2 regions of the Rossellomorea sp. KS-H15a genome follow, and region 2 is predicted to be linked to the other one. Evidence: predicted binding sites of a transcription regulator. Region 2 holds the regulator's gene; the other holds the start of a gene.
What was found. The regulator NrdR, encoded in region 2, represses ribonucleotide reductase genes. The targets are predictions, from matches to a motif close to AACACNATATATNGTGTT.

Region 1: M1J35_RS17220 (vitamin B12-dependent ribonucleotide reductase) is a predicted target of NrdR. The motif match lies at 3,661-3,678, and genes of this name have one in related genera.

Annotation. Positions count from the first base shown of each region.
Region 1 covers NZ_CP096886.1:3,358,085-3,364,923, forward strand. The annotation lists gene M1J35_RS17215 (patatin-like phospholipase family protein) at 1-846, opposite strand, end outside; gene M1J35_RS17220 (vitamin B12-dependent ribonucleotide reductase) at 953-3,523, opposite strand; gene M1J35_RS17225 (lipoate--protein ligase family protein) at 3,874-4,710, opposite strand; gene M1J35_RS17230 (rhodanese-like domain-containing protein) at 4,921-5,304, shown strand; gene gcvPB (aminomethyl-transferring glycine dehydrogenase subunit GcvPB) at 5,580-6,839, opposite strand, start outside.
Region 2 covers NZ_CP096886.1:3,666,328-3,673,166, forward strand. The annotation lists gene dnaI (primosomal protein DnaI) at 1-573, opposite strand, end outside; gene M1J35_RS18765 (replication initiation and membrane attachment family protein) at 586-1,974, opposite strand; gene nrdR (transcriptional regulator NrdR) at 2,042-2,497, opposite strand; gene M1J35_RS18775 (hypothetical protein) at 2,580-2,960, opposite strand; gene speD (adenosylmethionine decarboxylase) at 3,093-3,473, opposite strand; gene M1J35_RS18785 (glyceraldehyde-3-phosphate dehydrogenase) at 4,091-5,119, opposite strand; gene coaE (dephospho-CoA kinase) at 5,564-6,169, opposite strand; gene ytaF (sporulation membrane protein YtaF) at 6,200-6,832, opposite strand.

The DNA.
Region 1 (6,839 bases), 310 kb from region 2:
TGTTTTCCCGTATTGGACGAGTTCAATCTTCCGCTCGGGAGTGAGTTCGAATTCAGTGGTGAGTACCCCTTCAGTCGGTATAAAAATAATGTTCTTTTCAAGCTTTCTGGAAATATATCTTGAATCATGGGCGTCTTTCATGGTCGTAAAGAGGGCTCCATATAAATCAATGGCATTTTTGATCGGTTTTTTCGGCTTACTCATCAAGTCGTGACTAAGCTTCACTCCGAGTACCGGCCTTACCTTCTTCACATTTTCCCTGTCAAAGAGCCACATGGGGAAATTACTGAGCACCCCCCCGTCCACCATGAAACTGGTCCCTTCGAGTGAACGCAGTTTCACAGGTTCAAAGAAATAAGGAAGGCTCGCACTCATCCGAATCGCCCTGGCAACGGGAAAAGTTTCTTTCGGTATGCCGTATTTCTCAAGGTCATCAGGAAGTACAAGCAGTCTTCCGTTTGATAAATCCGATGCAATGACACGGAGGGACCTGGGGGGCAGATCGGCAAACGTATAGATCCCCCTCGCTTTCAGCTTTTCCTCCACCCAGCTTTCAAGTGCCGCTCCTTTATATAATCCTAAACGATAATAAACTCGAAACCACTTAAGGATCGGAAGGGAAATGACTGCGTTTGAATCCAACAGGTCTTTCAAATCAAGGTCGCCCATGATTTTGAGTAATTCACGACTTGAGTATCCTGCAGCGATAAATGCAGCAATCACTGCCCCTGCACTGGTTCCTGCCAGCCTCTTGAATGTGTATCCTTCCTCTTCAATCGCCTGGTACGCTCCAATCATGGCGAGCCCCTTTATACCTCCACCGGAAAATACGCCATCGATGTCCAAAGGCTCCACTCCTTTTAGTGTATTACTACATCTTTAATTCACCTGGAAGGATTTTAGACTAAAAAAAACAGGAGGGGAACCAGTCCCCTCCTGCGCATTTTAATGATTATAGTCCACACTTCAGCTGAGCGCCGCAGTTTGTACAAGTATTGCAACCACCCATATCTTTTACCGTACCTTTACGGCAGACCGGGCATGTATTCCCCACTTCAGAACCGATGGTTACGTCCGTGGAACGCACGTCCTGGATTGTATCCAGTAATACGATCGGCTTTTTAGCGGTCGGAATGTCATGTTGTTCCTGTTCATTTTCATCATCAAAGCTGTTTTCTTCCGCTTTAAGGGTAAGCACCTGAGAATCACGGCTTCCGTCCACATACACGGTACCGCCCTTTGCTCCACCTTTATACAGTCGTTCATATACTTTTTCTACCTGTTCTACCGTATAACCACGAGGGGCATTCACGGTTTTCGAAATGGAGCTGTCGATCCAATTTTGGATGACGCATTGAACGTCGGCATGTGCTTGTGGAGCCAGGCTCATGGAAGAGATAAACCATTCCGGAAGATTGTCTGCATCCGCATCCGGATTTCTCTTCAAGTAATCCTCTACAATATCCGCCTTTACTTCAATGAATTTACCGAGACGTCCACTTCTGTAATAGGTGAAGGAGAAGTATGGCTCAAGACCCGTCGACACCCCGACCATCGTACCGGTCGAACCTGTTGGGGCCACCGTCAGCAGATGGGAATTCCGGATTCCGTACTCTTCAATGTCATGACGTACGTCTTCAGGCATTTTCTTCATAAAGCCTGTTTCCACGAATGCCTTACGCAAGGCCTTCGTTTCTTCATCAGTGCTTCCAGTCAGGAATGGGAAGCTTCCTTTTTCCTTCGATAATTCAACGGAAGCACGATAAGCAGTTGTCGCGATGACTTCAAAGACTTCATCCACAAGCCTGTTACCTTCTTCTGATCCGTATTCTTTTTCACAGTAGATCAATAAGTCGGCAAGACCCATTACGCCAAGGCCTACGCGTCGCTCCCCGAGAGCCTGCTTCTTATTTTCATCCAGGAAGTATGGAGTCGCGTCGATGACATTATCCTGCATGCGAACACCGACTTCAACCGTACGCTTCAATTTCTCGAAATCAACGGTCTTCGTCTCTTTATCCGCAAACTGAGCAAGGTTGACGGCTGCCAGGTTACACACTGAATATGGAGCAAGGGGCTGCTCGCCGCATGGGTTCGTGGCCACTACCTTTTGGCCGTATGCTTTCGCATTCGTCATATCATTGGCGTTATCGATAAAGAAGATTCCTGGTTCAGCTGAGTAGGTTGCACACACATTGATCAGGTTCCACAGTTCTTTCGCCTTGATCTTTCGGTATGTGCGAACTTTGTATCCAAGCTTTTCCCATTCGCGCACATCGCCTACATTATGCCATTCTTCATTATAATAGTTCATTTGCTCTTCGTTATAACTTTCCACATCAGGGAAGCGAAGCTCATATTCACGATCGTTCTCCACGGCTTCCATGAAGTCGCTTGTCAGGCAGACGGAGATGTTCGCCCCTGTCAGGAATTCTGAATTATGGACACTGTATGTGCCCCCTGTGCGCAGTTTTTCTTCCGCATTCTTAAGGATCTTCACATCGAATCCACCATAGCCGGGGATCTGTCTGTAGTTCAGGATCCCTTGATACATCGCTTCCTCTTGTTCAGTCAGCGGGGTGAATTTCAACTTATCCTGAGCCGCCTTTTTGATGGTTTCATCTTCCGTGTTTTCAAGAAGATAACGCAGGATACGCGGGTTTTGCATTTTAGAGATAATGAATTCAATAATATCGGGATGCCAATCTGAAAGCATGATCATTTGTGCCCCACGTCTTGATCCGCCCTGCTCAACCAAGTGAGTCAGTTTCGCGATGTCATCCAGCCAGGAAACGGAACCTGATGATTTCCCGTTGACACCTTTCGCGAGAGTATTGCGTGGACGAAGGGTCGATCCGTTCGTTCCGACTCCGCCGCCGCGGCTCATAATCTCCATCACCTGCTTGCGGTGCTCTGAGATACCTTCGCGGGAATCCTGTACGAATGGCATCACATAACAGTTGAAATACGTTACATCCGTGCCTGCACCCGCTCCGTATAGGACACGTCCAGCAGGAACAAAATGGAGATTCACTAGCTCATGATAGAATTTTTCAAACCAAACCTGTCTCTTTTCAGGAGTTTCTTCCACCTCTGCCAAGCCTGTTGCGTTACGCTTCGCAATTTGTTCATAGTAGACTTCAAGTGGTTTCTCAATGACATCGAGTGTCCTCGAGACAATCCCTGTCTCCATCTCCTCCGGTTTATCGATGGCACTTCTGTACTCTTCTTCGATCCAGACAGATGCTTTTTTCGTTTCCCAATCGATGCTTGAAATGTAGCCCAATCCCCTTGCAGGAAACTTGGGATCTTCCTTGATGGTGAGGACCACGAAGTCTCCTTCGCTAAGTGTGATCTTTTCCGTATCCTTGAACGAATAACGATCGATCATGACCAGACGGGAGACACCTTTGTGTGTAGTAGTCATATCCGGTGTGATGGGATGTACTTGAGGAAACAATCCAATATCCTTATTTAATCTCTCGGTGTTTAATTTCATCGCATTTTTCGACGCAACAGTCATAAAGACAACTCCTTCTATCTCAAATGTTTCAGTTTCTGTTTTCTTCGCTGATGTCTTATATCAAGTATTAAGATATCATAGCCATTCTGGAAAAGCAATAAATAAACACAACATATTGTGTACGAAAAATTATTCGACACACCATATATTGTGTTTCAGGTCAATAGGTCATTTGTTTGTCAAACGGTTAATATGCCAATAAAAATAGAAAACAGGAGAAAAGAATAGAAAAACATCTATTAATCCCGCTATTTCTATTAATTTTGAACTTGATATAATATAAAGCACCGTAATCGTTGGTAAAATAGGAAAAAAGCGACAAGCATCGCTTTTTTTCAACAAAAAATTTTTTAACGTTTAAAATTCCACTCATCAGATTCGTATCGTGATTTGGCAAGATCCACAACATATTGTGTTTCCTCTTCAGAGAGCTCATAGGGCTCGAGATGGATATTCAATCCTTCCTCAAAACCTTTTTTGAATGCTTCCTTCGCCATATCCATTGTGACCGGCACTGAACTGATCTCATTCATTGCAACAGCCTTGCTTTTAAATGCCCGCTGCATACGCTCTTTTACCCTGTCGGAGGGGTATTTGAACAGGCTGAACAACTTATCCTCATCAAGGTCCAATAGAATCGAGCCGTGCTGAAGGATAACACCTTTTTGTCTCGTCTGTGCACTTCCTGCCACTTTTCGTCCTTCCACGACAAGCTCATACCAGCTCGGGGCATCAAAGCAAACCGCCGATCGCGGATTCTTTAATCCTTCCCGTTCTTCTGCCGTCCTTGGTACAGCAAAGTAGGCTTCGAGACCAAGCCCTTGAAATCCCTTCAGAATCCCTTCTGAAATCACACGGTACGCTTCTGTGACTGTCCTTGGCATTTCCGGATGTTCTTCTGACACGATGACGCTGTACGTCAATTCATGTTCATGAAGAACCCCTCTGCCTCCCGTCGGCCGTCTTACAAAACCAAGTCCGTGTTCTTTGACAGCGTCAAGATTGATTTCCTTTTCTACTTTTTGAAAATAACCGACAGAAAGTGTCGCTGGATCCCACCCGTAAAACCGGATCGTAGGAGGGATCTTCCCTTCACTGTGCCAATCGAGCAAGGCCTCATCAAGGGCCATATTATAAGAGGGAGAACAATTCCCGGAGTCAATGAATCTCCACGTTTCCTTTTTCATGCAGCATACCTCATTTGCGTCTTCTATTTAATAGCGTTATGTAAAAATTCATCTTCATTCAAGTCCGTTACTAGTCTATCAAATCCAATCGAAAAAACAAAGAAAAACAGATTGGAAAGTCTTTGCTGTAAAATAATAAATTTGTTTTGATTCTTACGCACTTCATGAATATAATAGAAGGTAGCGCATTTGTAGAAAGGAGCATGAATGATGGAAGGATTATATATTCTTTTAGTCGTACTTGGTGGAATCATCATCTATTCACTTTTTACGTTCTTCTATCAAAAGAGAATCGTGAATACACTGAATGAGGAAGAATTTCGAGCAGGATATCGTAAAGCTCAATTGATAGATGTTCGTGAAGCGAATGAATTTGAAAACGGTCACGTCCTCGGTGCACGCAATATTCCTTTGTCACAGATCAAAATGAGACAAAAGGAAATCCGCTCAGATCAACCCGTATACCTTTATTGCCAAAGCGGGCTCCGCAGTGGAAGAGCAGCTCAAATGCTGCACAAAAAAGGGTACCGCAATCTTCACCAGTTACAAGGTGGATTTAAAAAATGGACAGGGAAAGTAAAGCATAAAAAATAATGCAGAGAGATCGCCCCTGGGCGATCTTTTTTTTTGCATGCGGTTCGTGAGTGGCCGGGATGCATCCGCAAATGGAACTAAATGGTTTACGGCTGGATTTTTTGATCTTTCGGCCGAATTATTGACCAAAACGGCTGGTTTCCTGTTCATTTCCGCTGGATGATCACCCATAACGGCTGGATTCCTCATCACCATCACTACATATCACAGGTCCGTCCCTCAACTAAAAGCCCTGCAGAGATTTTCCTGCAGGGCTTTCGGTGTCAATGGTATGTTTAGCTCTCTTTTGTATAACGGAGTACCGGTTTTCTTGCAGCCAGTGTTTCATCCATACGCTTCACGATGGTTGTGTGAGGGGCTTCCTGGACGATTTCCGGTGTTTCTTCTGCTTCTTTGGCAATTTGGATCATGGCATCAATGAAGGAATCAAGGGTTTCTTTGGATTCTGTTTCCGTCGGTTCGATCATCATGCACTCTTCCACGTTTAACGGGAAGTAAATGGTTGGTGGATGATATCCGAAGTCCAGTAGTCGCTTCGCAATATCCAATGTTCGGACGCCGAGCTTCTTCTGACGTTTCCCACTGATGACAAACTCATGCTTACAATGACGATCGTATGGCAGGTCAAAGTGAGGTGCCAGTCGACGCATCATGTAGTTGGCATTCAGGACCGCGTTTTCCGTTACGGCTCTCAGTCCGTCCGGCCCCATCGTCCTGATATACGTATACGCACGGACATTGATTCCAAAGTTTCCATAGTAAGGTTTTACCCGTCCGATGGATTCAGGTCTGTTGTAATCGAATTCGAACGTGTCACCATTTTTCACCAGTACCGGTTTAGGAAGGTATTTAATCAAGTCTTCCTTCACTCCTACAGGACCGCTTCCCGGACCACCGCCACCGTGAGGGCCAGTGAATGTTTTGTGGAGATTTAAATGTACGACGTCAAATCCCATATCCCCCGGTCTTGCTTTTGAAAGGACGGCATTTAGATTGGCACCATCATAATACAGCTTTCCGCCAGCTTCATGAATGATGGAAGCCATTTCCATGATATTCTCTTCGAATAATCCAAGGGTGTTCGGGTTTGTCAACATCAGGGCAGCCGTGTCATCCCCGACGACGCGCTTAAGATCGTCTAAATCGACGAGTCCATTATCGTTTGACTTCACCGTAACCGTTTCAAAGCCGGCAACCGTTGCACTGGCCGGGTTAGTTCCATGAGCTGAATCGGGTACGATGACCTTCGTACGGTGTGTATCACCATTTGCTTCATGATAAGCACGGATCATCATAAGCCCGGTCCATTCGCCATGGGCCCCTGCAGCAGGTTGAAGGGTGACTTCATCCATACCGGTGATTTCTTTCAAATGCTCTTGCAGGTCATACATCAGTTCAAGGGCACCTTGAACGCTTTCCGGTTCCTGCAGCGGGTTGATATGGGCGAATCCGTTCAAGCGTGCAACGTTTTCGTTCACTTTCGGATTGTACTTCATCGTACAGGATCCAAGTGGATAGAAACCGGAGTCCACACC
Region 2 (6,839 bases):
TCCGATCTTTTTCTCAGCAAGTTCATTGGCCATGGCGCCTAGCAGATAGGACTTGCCCACTCCGAACTTCCCGTAAAAATAGAGACCCTTCATTTTCGTCCCTTCTGTATACGTCTCTACGAAATTCTTCGCAAGGCGCACCGCTTCCAGACGGCTTTTCGAATCAAGATCGAGGGTCTGGAAGGAGGCCTGCAAGATATCCTTAGGTACGTAAAGACTTTTAATCAGACGCTGGGCACTCGTTCTTTCATCATGGATGACTTTCCGCGGGCAGCGATGATAATCGATGTCGATGGTGTTTCCCCTGATCACCAGATGAGGGTCATACCCTTCCATCATGTTCTTGCATTCCTGCAAAGAAGGACAGTACCGGCATTCCTTGCTTTGAGAGATGTACTCATATAGTTTCATCAGGCTTTCATTGACCATTTCAGCCGTTACCCGGCCTTCATTCCTGCGGATAAAATCTTTTACATCATTATTTTCTAATATCTCTTTTTTCATTTGTTCATATCGCTGTTGAAATGACCCGGAAGTCGCCAGCCTTTTTAAGGTGTTATTGATTTTCTCCATCGTTTTGTTCACCTACTTCCGAAAATTTTTAAGCTCTTCTTCGAGTTTTTTCTTTTCTGCTTCGAAGTCGTATCCTTCTACAGTCGACTCGGATTCTTCCGCCGTTTCATCTTCCTTAAACCAGTCCGGAAGCTTCTCGGTGCGGATCGGCTTTCTCCGCCTGTTCGACTTCGTTTCCTTTTTACCTTCTGCCCATTCGAGATACTGCTTATGTTCACTTTTCGCAAGAATCATCGCTTCACTTGCCGACGTCACCTTTTTCCTGGACCAATGGGAAGCGATCTTCTCCATATATCCTTTTGTCAACTTCATGTCTGTTTTTAATAACACGTATTGAATCAAAACATTCATCACGCCGATCGGCAGCTTCTGGGACATGAGCACTTCCTCAACGGCTTGAAGATCAGCCTTGGAAGGCGACCCGCCGTTCGAGATGTCCGATAATACGTCCTTCGGTGAAGTGGTTTCCAGGTAGTCGATGAGCTCTTCCTCCTGGGAAAGCGGTTGATCCCGTTCTACGGCTTTCTTCGTTTCCACTCTCGTCGTCAAATCAGGCAGTTGATCACCCGTTTGCATACCATACCAGTCACGGGCCGTTTTACGGAGCAATTCGATATCAATCGTATCATCCGCATCCAGGGAGCTTAAGACGATATTCTTCATCTGAAGAGGATCAATCCCGTACAGATAGCTCAGCTTTAATACCGTTTCCTTCACTTTCGGCGTAAAGGCTTTGCGCGGGACCATGGATTCCGATAACCCGGCCAGCAGCAGCTGAAAATCAAATTCGATTTCATCCAGGGCAAGTCCATCATTCTTGCCGTATTTCATATATTGTTCACCTGACCCGGTTTCCGAATCCACATTCGCATCATGGTGAAGGAAATTAATCGGTTCAGATGTGAAGACATCCTGGAAAGATCGGGTAATGTCTGAGTACTGATTTTTATCAGCTGACGCATCTGTGAAAAATTTCTTCAAACGCAAATAGTGGGTCCGGCCGATCTTACGGTACAAATACACATTCAGCATGCCATCATGAAAGAATTCCTGAGGCGAGAGGGGCGGCTGCAGTTCATATAGAAAACGGCGGTCTTCATCATCCCTTTTTTCATACACCTTCAGCAAACCGATTCCCTCGAGCTTCATCCTTGCTTCGTAGACGTCCTGAAGATTGACGGACAGGACGTTCATCAAGTGATAATGGGTGGAATCAGTGGACCAGAGACGATTCTCTTCCACTTCCCCCCATAGACTCATGTAGAGGCTGTAGCAAACTGTACCGATCAGAGGCTGGTACAGAAACGTAATGATTTTCCGGTCATATTCCTGAAGCATCCCATGTGTCCCTACGGTGTAGTGATCGATTGGCTGTATTTCATTCCAATGCTTCTTCATCATAGTTGGATTCTACCTTTCAATAAATAAAGAGAAAAGAGCCAAAGAATTCCATCTTCAGCTCATTCTTCTACTCTTTTTTTATTAATTCTTTTAATTCGTCTATAAATACATTAATATCCTTAAATTGTCGATATACGGATGCAAAACGGACATATGCCACTTCATCAACTTTCGCAAGGTGATCCATGACCATCTCACCGATCTTCACAGATTCTACTTCGGAAGCACCTTGATTCCGCAGGTCCTTTTCGATATCTGTTGAGATCTTTTCTAATCTTTCAAGAGGTACCGGGCGCTTCTCACAGGCCTTGATCAATCCCCTCAAAATCTTTTCTCGACTAAACTCTTCTCTTACCCCTTCTTTTTTCACCACAATTAAAGGAAGCTCTTCAACCTTCTCAAAGGTCGTGAAGCGAAATGTACATTCTTCACATTCTCTTCTTCTCCTGATAGAGCGTCCTTCATCAGCAGGTCGTGAGTCCACCACTCGGGTACCATTATGCTGGCAAGACGGGCATTTCATAATATCAGCTCCGTTATTACATACTATTACCTTCATCATATAAAAAAGCTGCAACTTACACAAGCTTCTATAGGATTTACCGTTATTTCACTTTTTTCAATTCGCCATCAAGCTGGTGATAATAATGGTTGATTTGCGCTTTTAAAACGGTATATGTACCAAAGATCTTCCCTTTATCCGCACTGACCTTGAAATCGACTGCTGTTTCAAGGGGCCGCACGGTAATGACCGTGGCCACGATAAATAATTGAGGCGTTCCGTTTTTCCGGACGGTGATTTCCCCTCTGTCCTTGGACTGGGAGATCACCTCATATTCTGACGATGAGAATAATCCCAGCACGGCATTAAATGCACCTTGGTGCATGGATTTATAATAGCGTGATTGCAGTTCCTTATCTTCATGCTGATCGGACGTTTCACACTCCGATTGAAATCGCTTTAACAGGGTACGTATTCCACTCATATCAAGTTCCTCCCTTTAGTTACCCTTATTTTACACGAAAAGGCAAGATTGAAAAACCCATAAGTGCACGTACGAACGGGTGCATAAAAAAAGAGATGCATGAATCACGCATCTCTTCTGAGTTATTATCGATTAAAGGGCTTGAGCCTGGGACTTCTTCACTTGTACAGGACCCATTCCACGTGGCAATTCAATCGTTTCACGTGTGTCAGCACCAAGAGCATCTGCTATATATTCAGCTGCGATATTAGGATCTAAATCGCCGCACGTATATACGTCAATACTGGCATAACCATGTTCAGGAAAACTGTGGATCGTTAAGTGTGATTCAGAAATGATCACGACTCCACTAACACCTTGAGGAGCAAATTTATGAAAAGCCACCTCACGCACTTCTGCACCTGACTTAAGCGCAGCATCTACGAATGTTTTCTCAATTCCTACTACATCGTTTAATTTTTCAAAATCGCAACCCCATAATTCAGAGATTACATGACGTCCCATTGTTTCCATTTTGTATTTCCCCCTTTGACATGATTTTTTTCGTCAAAATGAACGAATCCTTTGGCAAAATCTTAACTACCACGGGGGAAAGTTAGTCCGAAGAGGTCCTAACCCTTTAAGTAGTTAAATCAGTATTCATTTGCTAATAAGAAGTTCACGAAAAATAGTATACTTTGTTTAAAACTCTTTTGCAATAAATTTTTATAAAGTTTTTTAACCAGGAAAACCAAAATCATTTTCACCTTTTAATAAAGTGCCTAGTAGATCCCGTTTTCTTCTTTGACCGTTCCTTTTCGCTGCAGGCACTTGCTTTCCGGCGGGGCGTGAGTTGAGCCTCCTCGGGCTTTGCCCTGTGGGGTCTCAACTTTCCCGCTATTCCCGCAGGAGTCAAGTGCCTTCCGCTACAATCCACTCTGTGGTACTACATTAGTTAAACGCGTAAACACATAGTTTTTTGAAAGAACAATTTGTCTAAAAAGACTTTTCATGGTAGCAACTAAATTCATACACTTTTAGAGAACTTTCGTTTACCCATTTATAAAAAGAGTAATAAATTAATAAAAGAAAAGAACGCACCTGAAAAAGGTACGTTCTAGGGTTTTGCTTTATGATTTATGTTGGTTCTTTCAAACGTTGACTTCTTGTTTGGCGTTCATTTTGGTGGCGACAAATTTGGCCAGGTCGACGACGCGGCATGAGTAGCCCCATTCGTTGTCGTACCAGGCAAGGACTTTCACTTTACGACTGCCCATGACCATTGTGGACAAGCCGTCGATGATGGCGGAATGTGGGTTTGTATTAAAATCGATTGAGACGAGTGGTTCTGTTGTATATTCCAGTACACCGTGCAGGGAACCAAGGGATGCCGTGACGAATGCTTCGTTGATTTCATCAACGGTTACGTCCCTTTTTACATCCACGACCAGGTCCACTAATGAAACGTTCGGAGTCGGAACTCGCAGCGCCATGCCGTGAAGCTTCCCGTTTAGTTGAGGAAGCACTAGTGATAATGCTTTCGCAGCACCCGTTGTCGTCGGGATGATCGATTGGCCGCATGCTCTTGCTCTTCTAAGATCTTTATGTGGATTATCAATATTCTTTTGATCATTCGTGTAAGCATGCACCGTCGTCATGAGACCGTTTTCAATTCCAAACTGCTCATCCAGCACTTTCGCTACAGGAGCCAGACAGTTCGTCGTGCAGGAAGCATTGGAGATGACGCTGTGTTCTTCTATATTTAATGCGCTTTCATTTACACCCATCACAATGGTAACGTCTTCATTTTTACCCGGGGCCGTCAGGATGACTTTTTTCGCTCCTGCTTCCAAGTGAAGGCTCGCTTTGTCTTTTGAATTAAATTTTCCCGTCGCTTCGATGACGATATCGATGTTCAGTTCATTCCATGGTAATGCTTTAGGATCACGATTGCTTAATAGTAAAACACGTTTTCCGTTGACGATGAGTGCATGATCTTCCACCACTACATCTGCCTGGAATGTACCATGATTTGTGTCATACTTTATTAAATGAGCTAACGTTTCAGCCGGGTAGCTTGCGTTAATGGCTACAACCTCTAAGTTTTCCTCTAATATTGCTTTTCTGAAAACCATTCTTCCAATACGTCCAAAACCATTGATTGCAATTTTCGCCTTCATAAATCCGGCTCCCCTCTATATTAATGTTATACTTATATGTTTATTTACTAAAAATAGTATAACATATTTGGAGAATTAGTTAATAAGTATTTTGCGGATTTTTAATGTTTTATTATTCTGACAAATAGGCTTATTGTATGTATATTTTTTTGGTTTGGAATCATACTTGATTTGAAGGTTTTATTCACACATTCTCTCGGAGCATGTGCTGGTTGAGTTCCGCTCCAGGTTGCTCGCTTTCCGCGGGGCTGGCGATGAGCCTCCTCGGCTTCGCCTGCGGGGTCTCATCTGTCCAGCTTTTCCCGTCGGAGTCGAGCAACCTTCCGCTACACTCAACATGGGTATTATGATAATACGAATAGTAAATGTCAGATCAATCCACCAAATGTTACTCTTAGACAAAATAAAAAACCGACAAGGGTTTCTTGTCGGTCGTTTGTGTTGTTATGGTTGTAGGTCCCATTCTGTTAATAGAGCATCTAGTTGTTCTTTTGTGTCATGCAGGGTTCCGTTGTTGTCGAGGACTGCGTCGGCAAGGTTGACTTTGTCCTTGAGTGGGAATTGGGATGCGATCCGTGCTTGTGCGTCTTGACGGTTTAAGTGATTGCGTTCCATTAAGCGTGAAAGTTGTGTTTCTTCGTTTACGTAAATGACGAGGGTGCGTTCGACCATCCACGTGAGGTCGCTTTCGAATAGCAAGGGGATATCCATGAATATGGTGTTCTTGCCGGACGCGATGGCTTCGTCTTTATGCTGGAGCATCATGCTTCTGACGGCAGGGTGCACGATGCTGTTCAGCATTTTTCTTTTTTCTTCAGAGTTAAAAATGATTCCACCGAGTTTTTCACGGTTGATGGTCGAATCGGTTTCGTGAAGGATGCCTTCACCAAATTCTTCGACAATCGCCAGATAGGCAGGCTGCCCCACCTCGACCACCATACGGGCTGCGAGGTCTGCGTCGATTATGGTATATCCTTTTTCTTGTAACATGGTGGAGATTGTACTTTTACCACTTGCAATTCCACCTGTTAATCCTATAATACGTGCCATGATCGTGTCCTTTCCAATACTCGCCGGTCACTAGAACCTCAGGATCCCGATCAGGATGAGCAGAACGCCCGGAAGGAATGAAACGCGGTGAATCCAGCGCAGGTGAGAGAAGAATTCCCCCATCTTCAATCCTGAAAATAAGAACGCGAAGCTCATCGCAAAAATCGCCAGGGTTAGTAGTAGTGGCGAGAAATGTAATAACGCGGCACCGATCCCGGCACCGAAGGCATCCAGTGACAAGGCGATCCCAAGCATGAATGCCTCGATTCCGGTAATCGTACCTGATTTATCAAAGTCCGCCGTGAGCGGTCTTCTTAATATTTGAATCACTAAACCTATGGATTTAATTTCAAAATTGATCAATGTTTTTTCATGTGACAGTACCGTCTCTTTTTCCGGTCTGAAGAACTGGTAGAGAACAGCAGCGCCGATCACGACAAGAATCATTCCGCCGATTCTTCCCGCCCAGACCGGGGTGATGATGGACCCGATGGTTTGACCGAGTAACATCGCCAGCAATAAAGAGCTCGCTGAACAGATCGATATGATGCTGATTGATTTTGTAGGGATTTTCACTTTTCGCAATCCATAAGTTAAACCGGTGCTAAAACTATCGAGACTTACAGCGAACGCCAGCAGTAATAAGGAGATTGTTTCACTCATCTAATAG